DNA from 2 places in the Pseudoneobacillus rhizolycopersici genome. Region 1 is predicted to be linked to the other one. Evidence: predicted binding sites of a transcription regulator. Region 1 holds the regulator's gene; the other holds the start of a gene.
The links. Region 1 encodes LexA, which represses DNA repair genes until DNA is damaged. Its sites were predicted from a motif close to CGAACATATGTTCG; they were not measured.
Positions count from the first base shown of each region.

Region 2: ACX9YW_RS18085 (YolD-like family protein) is a predicted target of LexA. The motif match lies at 2,144-2,157, and genes of this name have one in related genera.

Region 1 is NZ_JBTOOE010000006.1:217,803-222,566, reverse strand. Features, by position in the region: gene ACX9YW_RS09255 (nuclease-related domain-containing protein) at 691-1,110, opposite strand; gene ACX9YW_RS09250 (MerR family transcriptional regulator) at 1,378-1,782, shown strand; gene glnA (type I glutamate--ammonia ligase) at 1,803-3,137, shown strand; gene lexA (transcriptional repressor LexA) at 3,237-3,857, opposite strand; gene yneA (cell division suppressor protein YneA) at 4,011-4,334, shown strand; gene ACX9YW_RS09230 (YneB family resolvase-like protein) at 4,337-4,764, shown strand, end outside.
Region 2 is NZ_JBTOOE010000021.1:63,959-68,722, reverse strand. Features, by position in the region: gene ACX9YW_RS18100 (CD3072 family TudS-related putative desulfidase) at 1-76, shown strand, start outside; gene ACX9YW_RS18095 (PhzF family phenazine biosynthesis protein) at 173-1,036, shown strand; gene ACX9YW_RS18090 (L,D-transpeptidase family protein) at 1,320-2,069, shown strand; gene ACX9YW_RS18085 (YolD-like family protein) at 2,185-2,520, shown strand; gene ACX9YW_RS18080 (VOC family protein) at 2,740-3,159, opposite strand; partial or broken gene ACX9YW_RS18075 (IS1595 family transposase) at 3,183-3,329, opposite strand; gene ACX9YW_RS18070 (dicarboxylate/amino acid:cation symporter) at 3,953-4,764, shown strand, end outside.

The DNA of each region.
Region 1 (4,764 bases):
AGTGCCCGTTTGGCGAGGAGGAGGGTTCAAACGGTAACAGAGGTATCGTCTCAGTGCCCGCTTGCCGAGGAAAACCGTCCAAACGGTAACAGAGGTCTCATCTCAGTGCCCGTTTGCCAGGGGGAACCGCCAAATCGGTAACAAAAAAAGCCTCACAGTTCCCGCCGGAAAGCCAAAAATGCAAATTCAGCTTCATTTCTTAATAAAATAAGTGTGATTGTTACTACTCATCTTTGTAAAGTTCTTCACCAAAATCCTCCGAATGGTTTTTCTCGATTTTATTACCCCACACCATTCCCATACCAGTAGTGTTGTAATTTTCATATCCGGAAACAGAAGGATTAACTCATTAATACTGCGTAAAACACCTGACTCCACGTCCTCACAAAAACCACAATTACAAAATAATTTAAGTTTTCTTTCCTCCATGTCCCCATGACATAATAGACATGATATAAATTTTCTTAATTCCATGTAATCATATTTTGGCAAATTAAAAATAGAATAGGGCGATTCTTTGATATGTAAAGACATTAGCTTTTCGGATAAGTTCACATTATGTGGTCTTATAACAGTGCCCTTGTTATTCAATTTGTTTACAAAACGCCACAATTGCGATGGAAGTATGAAAGGTAAGTTCAATGGGGCTTGCAATAAAGCGAATTGAGGATTAATAAAAACAATATGAGGCTAAATTTTATAGTTTAGACCGAGGTCTTGTAATAATCGGCGAAACAGTGATATACAACGATTTAATTGTAGGAATGGATTTTTTACTTCAATTTTGGAAGGCAAAAGATACCATCTATCATCCTCTACATAGTAATCGCCTTCATTATTCTTTACATCAAACACATGTATGGTATCCCCTGAGTGTAGGACGGAATCAGATTGGAAAAGGGATTTCTGGCTTTCTAGAAGCAAATCATTTAAGATGTGGCAATCCATCGTTAAGTTTTGCTCCAGGAATAAATCGAAATTTTTTTCACCTTCAAACCCTTTTTCGAGGTGTTCGAAATAACCCTTTTGGTCAGGAGTTAATTCCATACGTTGGTTTAATAATCGATAAATAATTAATTCAAGGGACTCAGATCGTGGTTTTATGATCATTCAGGCAAGCCTCCTATCAAAATATTTCCCTTCCATTCCAGTGTACTAAATAATTCCCAATGAATTTGTGTCAAAAAATAGACAAATAAAAATCACACTAAAGGGCGAAATGTAAATTAATATTAAGACGTTGAGGGAATTTTTATGTGGATTTTTTAAGGTGAAAAAATTTTAAAATTTCATGTTAGAAAACCTTACATGATATTGACAATTTTTCTTACACGACATACAATAACAACATGAAAAAACAAAAGAGGAGAAGAAATCATGAGCGGAAAAGAGATACGCCGTTCGATGCCATTGTTTCCGATTGGAACGGTTATGCAACTTACTGATTTAAGTGCAAGGCAAATCCGATACTATGAAGAACATAATTTGATTTCTCCGGCAAGAACAGATGGTAATAGACGACTTTTTTGTTTGAATGACATTGATAGGCTCCTTGAAATCAAAGATCTAATTGATCAAGGAGTAAATATGGCAGGGATTAAAAAAATATTTGCCGTACAAGAACAACAAGAAGTATCAGTCGATTTAAAAAAGGAAGCAGAAAAAATCAGAAAGCAATTGTCCAACGAGGAATTACGAAAAATATTGCGTAAAGAAATTATGCAAGCTGGACGATTTAATCAGTCTTCTAGGCAAGGAGACATCAGAAGATTCTTTCATTAAAAAATTAGGAGGAAACACAAATGGCAAAGTTCACCCGTGAAGATATTAAACGCTTAGCCGTAGAAAGTAACGTGAAATTTATTCGCTTACAATTTACCGACATCCTTGGAACTATTAAAAACGTGGAAATTCCAGTAAGTCAGCTTGATAAGGCGTTAGATAACAAAATGATGTTCGATGGTTCATCCATTGAAGGATTTGTTCGTATTGAAGAATCAGATATGTATTTATACCCTGATTTAGATACTTGGGTTATTTTCCCTTGGACTGCTGAGAAGGGTAAAGTGGCTCGATTAATCTGTGATATTTATAATGCAGATGGAACGCCTTTTGCAGGGGACCCAAGAAATAATCTAAAACGAATCCTTAAAGAAATGAATGAAATGGGTTTTACAGATTTTAATCTAGGGCCAGAACCAGAATTCTTTCTGTTTAAATTGGACGAAAAAGGTGAGCCATCCCTTGAGTTGAATGACCATGGTGGTTATTTTGATTTAGCCCCAACTGATTTAGGAGAAAATTGCCGTCGTGATATCGTGTTAGAATTGGAAGAAATGGGCTTTGAAGTGGAGGCTTCCCATCACGAGGTTGCGCCTGGTCAACATGAAATTGACTTTAAATATGCCGATGCATTAAAAGCATGTGATGATATCCAGACCTTTAAATTAGTGGTTAAAACCATTGCGCGTAAACATGGTCTGCATGCGACATTTATGCCAAAGCCATTATTTGGGGTTGCTGGTTCGGGTATGCATTGTAACTTATCCTTATTTAGAAATGGTGAAAATGCATTCTATGATCCAAATGGTGAAATTCAAATGAGTGATACAGCCCGTCAGTTTATTGCAGGGGTGCTTGCCCATGCACAAGGATTTACGGCTGTAACAAATCCAACTGTCAATTCCTTTAAACGTCTTGTTCCTGGTTACGAAGCTCCATGTTATGTGGCATGGTCATCTCAAAACCGTTCGCCGCTTGTTCGTATTCCGGCATCCCGTGGAATGAGTACTCGTATTGAAGTTAGAAGTGTAGACCCAGCAGCAAATCCTTATCTAGCAATGGCAGTTCTTTTAAAAGCAGGGTTAGATGGTATTAAAAATAAAATGACTCCACCACAAGCAGTTGATCGTAATATTTATGTGATGACAAAAGAAGAACGCATGGAAGAAGGTATTGGAGATCTTCCATCATCACTTTTAGAAGCGCTCATTCAGCTGAAAAACGACGAAATCATCACTTCAGCGCTTGGTCATCATATACTCGAACACTTTATCGAAGCGAAAGAAATCGAATGGGATATTTTCCGTACCACTGTTCATCAATGGGAACGCGATCAGTATATGACAATGTATTAAAAAAGCGATCGAGGCTTGATGACCTCGAGCTGGTAGCGTTTGTAGCTAAATAGGAATAAAAAAAGGCCTCTAACCAATATGGTTAAGAGGCCTTTATCATTAATGGATGTTTCGGTAAACTCCAATAACTTTCCCTAAAATGGAAACGTTTTGCAATATGATTGGTTCTAATGAAGAGTTTTCTGGTTGTAATCGAAAATGATCCTTCTCTTTAAAGAATCTTTTTACTGTAGCTTCGTCTTCATCAGTCATAGCAACAACAATCTCACCATTATTTGCTGTTCTTTGTTGCTTTACGACTACATAGTCTCCGTCCAAAATTCCAGCCTCAATCATACTATCACCCATAATTTCAAGCATAAAAATATGGTCATCTGAAGAACCAAAACTAGCTGGCAGAGGAAAATATTCTTCGACATTTTCAATTGCTGTAATCGGTAATCCGGCAGTAACTTTTCCGATAATCGGAACGTTAATGACATTATGTGTTGGTAACGGAGAACTAGATTCATCTAAAATTTCTATTGCTCTAGGCTTCGTTGGATCGCGTCTAATTAATCCTTTTGATTCCAATCTGTTTAAATGCCCGTGAACAGTTGAACTGGAAGCAAGTCCAACAGCTTCACCAATTTCTCTAACGGAAGGTGGGTAACCTTTGGCGCGAACTTCTTCTTTAATAAATTCCAATATATCCTGCTGGCGTTTTGATATTTTTGTCATGTTTACGCACCTCTATTAATTTGTTAGATCTAGTATAGCATGTTTTTCCATCTGATACAAACATAAGTTCGTTAAAGTGTTGACAACAAACAAATGTTCGTTTTATAATAAAATCAATAAATAAGAACATATATTCGATAGAGGTGTTTGAAGATGAAAAAACTATTGGTAACTAATTCATATACTATTTTGTTATTGCTTGCGTTTTGTATTACTGGATTCTTTTTGGGAACTGATACTGAAATCAAACAAGAGGATTTTTTAAGTGTTACAATTGTTCCGGGGGATACTGTTTGGGAGCTCGCAGAACAATATTCAGACAAGAGTGGACTTTCCAAAAAGAGATTTATCAATTGGGTTTTAACACAAAATGAAATTAGTGAAACGGAATTAATTCCAGGGGAAGATATTATTTTACCTGTCAAGAATCATTTATCTGATTACAAAACTGAATTAGCTAGTGCAACAGGAGAATAAACGTGAAAGCAATTATCTATTGTCGAGTCAGCACGAAAAAAGAAAGTCAAGAAAGTTCTTTAAAAAGGCAAGAAGAAGAATTAGTTAGACTTGCTGAAAGTCAAAATTTACAAGTTGTAAATATTATTAAGGAGCAAGCAAGTGGTTATGAAATTGATAGAGATGGAATACTGGAAGTTTTGCAATTAATCTCGGAAGAAAATATTCAATTTTTATTGATTCAAGACGAAACAAGACTAGGAAGGGGAAATACCAAAATTGCCCTGCTTTATCACCTTCAAAAAGCTGGTATAAAAATATGTACTATTTCACAGCATGGAGAATTACAATTATCAGAAGCTGATTCAATGATCCTGCAAATCGTCAGTATCGTGGAAGAGTTTCAAAGAAAAGTCCATAATACTAAAATTAAACGGGGGATGAAACGAGC
Region 2 (4,764 bases), on a different contig from region 1:
TATTGGGTTGAAAACACTATGGTTTTTACCGAACACCAGTGAACCGGTATTTAATGCGGACTTACATCATTTATAATATTTAGGAGAGTGCCAGTACTTATTTAGTGCTGGCTTTTTCAATAATAGTGAATTTACATAAATATCACCAATTTACCTTGTAGGAGGAGATCTAATGTGGAAGGAAGTATATGAATTATCTGCGTTTGTGAAGGATGGGCAGGGTGGGAATCCAGCCGGGGTTGTGCTGAATACAGAAGGTCTTAATGAAAAGCAAATGAGGGAAATAGCACGTGAACTCGGTTACTCTGAAACAGCTTTTGTCCTGAAAGCCATGAACGCTGACTTCCAGATTCGTTATTTCACCCCAAAGGAAGAGGTTGACCTTTGTGGACATGCGACGATTGCTACCTTTTCGTTACTATCACAAAAGGGGATGATTCAAAAAGGCGATTACCTAATGGAGACTAAAGCCGGTCGGTTAAGTGTTAATTTGATTGAAGACGGATCGGTATTTTTACTTCAAAAGCTGCCGGAGTTTAGTAGAGTCTTACCAAGAGATGAAATCGCAGCTAGCTTAGGTATAGAAGAAAATGAGTTACATCAAGAGTTACCGATACAAATTGTTTCTACCGGTCTCCGAGATATCATAATTCCGGTTCAAAGCCTTTCGATATTAAATGAGTTAAAGCCTAATTTTTCGCTTATAAAAGAAATTTCCCAAAAGTATAGGGTAGTGGGTTATCATGTTTTCACACTCCATACTCTCTTTGGCTCAACAGCGCATTGTAGAAACTTCGCCCCCTTATATGATATAGAAGAGGAAAGTGCAACCGGTACGGCCAATGCTGCGTTAGCTTGTTATTTAGAGAAACACGGTAGGGGAAATCATTGGGATCCGTTTATTTTTGAACAAGGATATACCATGGATCGTCCCTCTGAAATATTGGTCCATTTAGGCAAAGGGGAAAATGGCCTTTCAAATGTATTAGTTGGTGGTAAGTCATCCCGTTATAAGATGAAGAAGATATTGGTTTAGAGCACCAACAACCCTTTAAGATATCGAACATATTGATACAATCATGACAAGACAAAATCAAATGGTTTTGTCTTTTTTTATGGTTGAGTTAAAGAAAATGTTGATTTTTGTCGTGAAAAAGGTCAGGAATTCGTTACCAATTTAGGGTAAAAAATGCAACCTTTATGGAGGAGATTTAGTCTAATAGAGTACATGAAATTTTTACAGTATCGCTTACCACAGCTTGTTTTTCTATAAAAATCAATTAGCAAGTGATACAAATTTTAACTCAAGGGGGATGGGAATGAAGAAAATCATCATTAGTATTATGCTGCTTATATCCATCTTATTTTTTGAGGCACCAGCAATGGCGGCAGGCGGGGAATTTATTATTATTAATAAAGCCAACAATCAATTGGCTTATTATGATAATCATAAACTTGTAAAAACGTTTAAGGTGGGTACTGGACGAAAACCTTCTTATACACCAGAGGGCAAGTTCAAGATCGTAAACAAAATTAAAAATCGTCCGTATTACACCGATAATATTCCTGGTGGCGACCCAAGGAATCCGCTTGGCGACAGATGGCTTGGCTTAAATGCGAGAGGGACTTGGGGAACAACGTATGCCATCCATGGCAATAATAATCCGAAATCAATTGGAGGATACGTCAGTTCCGGTTGTATTCGGATGTACGACGACGAAGTAGAATGGCTTTTTGATCAAGTAAAAGTGAACACACCTGTTATCATCACAACCTCCAAGAAATCCTTTCATTCTATTGCGGCCGCAAATGGTTACAAAGTAACTGGCCCCGATTCAGTTCCAGTAGATGCAATCCCTACAACCACTATTCTAAAACTAGGCATGAAAGGTGCCCAGGTCAAAAAATTGCAGCAAGCACTAACAAGTAAAGGCTATAGCACAAATGGTGCAGACGGGGTATTTGGACCTTCCACAGAAGCAGCCGTGAAAAAATTCCAAAAAGCCAATAAATTGAAAGTAGACGGAGTAGTTGGACAAGGCACCATGAAGGCTTTAGGATTAAATTAACGAGAATTAAGGCAACTATTCGAAACCTTCTTTTGTGGAAGGTTTTTTTATTATCTTTAGAATTTAATACATAGAGAACAAATGTTCTTATATAATATAGAATGGAGGTGATGATATGACCATTAGGGATCGTGGAAAAATGAAATGGCAAGAAGCATTTTTTATGCCGGAGCATGTGAAGTTGCTAGGGGATATTCGAAGTGACTACTTCCGTACCAGAAAACCAGAACTAGATGAAAACCAATTTGATGAATTCGACGAGCTATTAGGAGAAGCAATGGCTACGAACGTACCAATCAAAGTATCCTTCTGGCGAAACGGTTTTGAGTCCGAAATCGTCGGGGTGGTACAAGAATTGGACACGTTGAATAGGGTATTACACATCGAGGTAAAACCTGGGGAATATGAACGAGTTATATTTGAAGAAATCATTAAAATAAAAGGAATGTGAATTTCCGAGAACATGAATGACTTGTTGTACAAAGTAACACACAAAAGTCTTAATTAGGTTAACCTGCTTAAGGCTAATTATTTTCTAAGTCCCCAGTCGTGTGGTTTTAAATATGGATATAAAAATGAAGCTTTGTTAAAGGATTTTGTTGATTTTTATAATAAACAGAGAACTCAATAGTTTTGAGTTCTCTGTTTAAATATACCGATTTACAATAGCCTATTGGGAAATTAAGTGTTTTTCTTTAAATATTGGACTCAATTCGCTCCAAACATCAAATTTATTTCCATTTAAATCATAGAAAACAAAGTTCCTTCCTGAGTGTCCTCTGTTTTCAATTTCTCCAACTCTAATTTGTTTTTCACTAAAATCCTTATGTATAGCTTCTAAAGCACTTAACCCGTTAACTTCAAAAGTTAATGAAAAACGTTCTTCGCCGTAAATATCATAAAAATTTGAGCTTTGATTTTCATCAGACTTTACAAGAAATATGCTTTGATTAGCAAAGTTAAGTATCGCTTTATCTTCATCTTTATAACTTAATTCAGCCCCCAATTTGTTCACATACCATTCTGAAGAAAGTTCTACATCCGTGACTGGAAGATAAGTTGTACCAACTCTTAATAATGTTTCTCTCAATATTTCTCCTCCTTATATGTTCTCTATTTGGAAAATTCTGATAACACAAGTTTATCATAGGTAACACAAGTTGAGAACAGGGAGCTTTCAACAATCATCTTGTTAACTGTTATGTCATCATTTCGATGCCTAATTTGGTCTAAGAATTGAAACCATCTCAAATACTGGTCGTTAACATAGCTAAAAAAAAAAGACACATTTCTTTGCGAAATGGTCTACTAATGGTGATAAAAAGGTTTCTAACCCTTATCAAAACTTATTATCCATTTTAGAGGCTTTTCAAAAAATAACCAACTTCTCGTTATCACTTTAATATGGGTAGAATGGATAGAAAAATACATATAACGGCTGCTGTAAGTAAAACTAAAGTAGTGACAAGATTTCTCCTAAATTTCATAGCATATGTACCAAAAAAGATGGCCGCAGCTAATTTGGAGGAGCTTTGAAAATAAGCATGATTAGAAAAAAATGAACTGCTCAAAATAATGGAAAGTAGTAATGTTCCAGAAATTAGTATTTTAAACCACAAAGGTTCTTGTAGGAAACTTTTAATCATCCATTTTATCCTATGCATAACGTCAAACCTCCCCTTTCTAAATATCATATGATTTATTCCTAAAAAGTAATACTAACCTAATACACTGATTGTAACCTATCTATTAACGGCGTGACAGGCAAATATTTTTAGATTTTTTCGTGAATATAGAAAGTCATTTACTTAGTACGAGAACTCAGATATGATTTTCCAATAGACATGTATAGTAGAATTATAGTCTGAAAGGCAGTGTTATTGATGAAGTCCTTCTTTAAAAATTATCGATTCACGGTAGTCTTGCTATCTGCCATTATAATTGGTGGGGTAGCAGGTTTGATTTTTGGAGAACAGACCGCCATAGTTAAACCATTTGGCGATTTATTCCTCAATTTAATGTTCATGATCATTGTACCATTAGTATTTTTTAGTATCGCGTCAGCCATTTCGAATATGAATGGAATGAAACGGCTAGGAAAAATAATGGGTGGCATTCTAGTCGTTTTTTTAGTAACGGCTTCTATTGCAGCCGTCCTTGGATTATTGGGAGCTTCCATTATCAAACCACTTGAAACCACTGATGTGGAGGCCATTAAGGCAATGATGAGTGGCTCAGAATCCACGGACCAAGAGCCAATCTCTTTCCTTAGTCAGTTAGTTAGTACGTTTACTGTTCCTGATTTTCATTTACTGTTATCCAAAAGTAATATGCTTCAGTTAATTATGTTCTCTCTTTTGTTTGGAATTTCAACGGCTTTGGCTGGTGAAAAGGCAAAACCAGTTGCCAATTTCCTATCAGCTGGTACTGCCGTCATGATGAAGATGGTTAGTATTGTGATGTATTATGCACCGATTGGACTTGGCTGTTATTTTGCAGCGGTTATCGGAGAGTTGGGACCACAAATTTTAGAAGGTTATGCACGGGCATTTGTTCTTTATCTAGTCTTAACACTCATTTATTATTTTGGTTTCTTCACCTTATATGCTTTCATTGCTGGTGGGAAAAAAGGGGTTAAACTCTTTTGGAAAAATGCAATAACTCCATCCGTGACCGCGATTGCTACTTGTTCAAG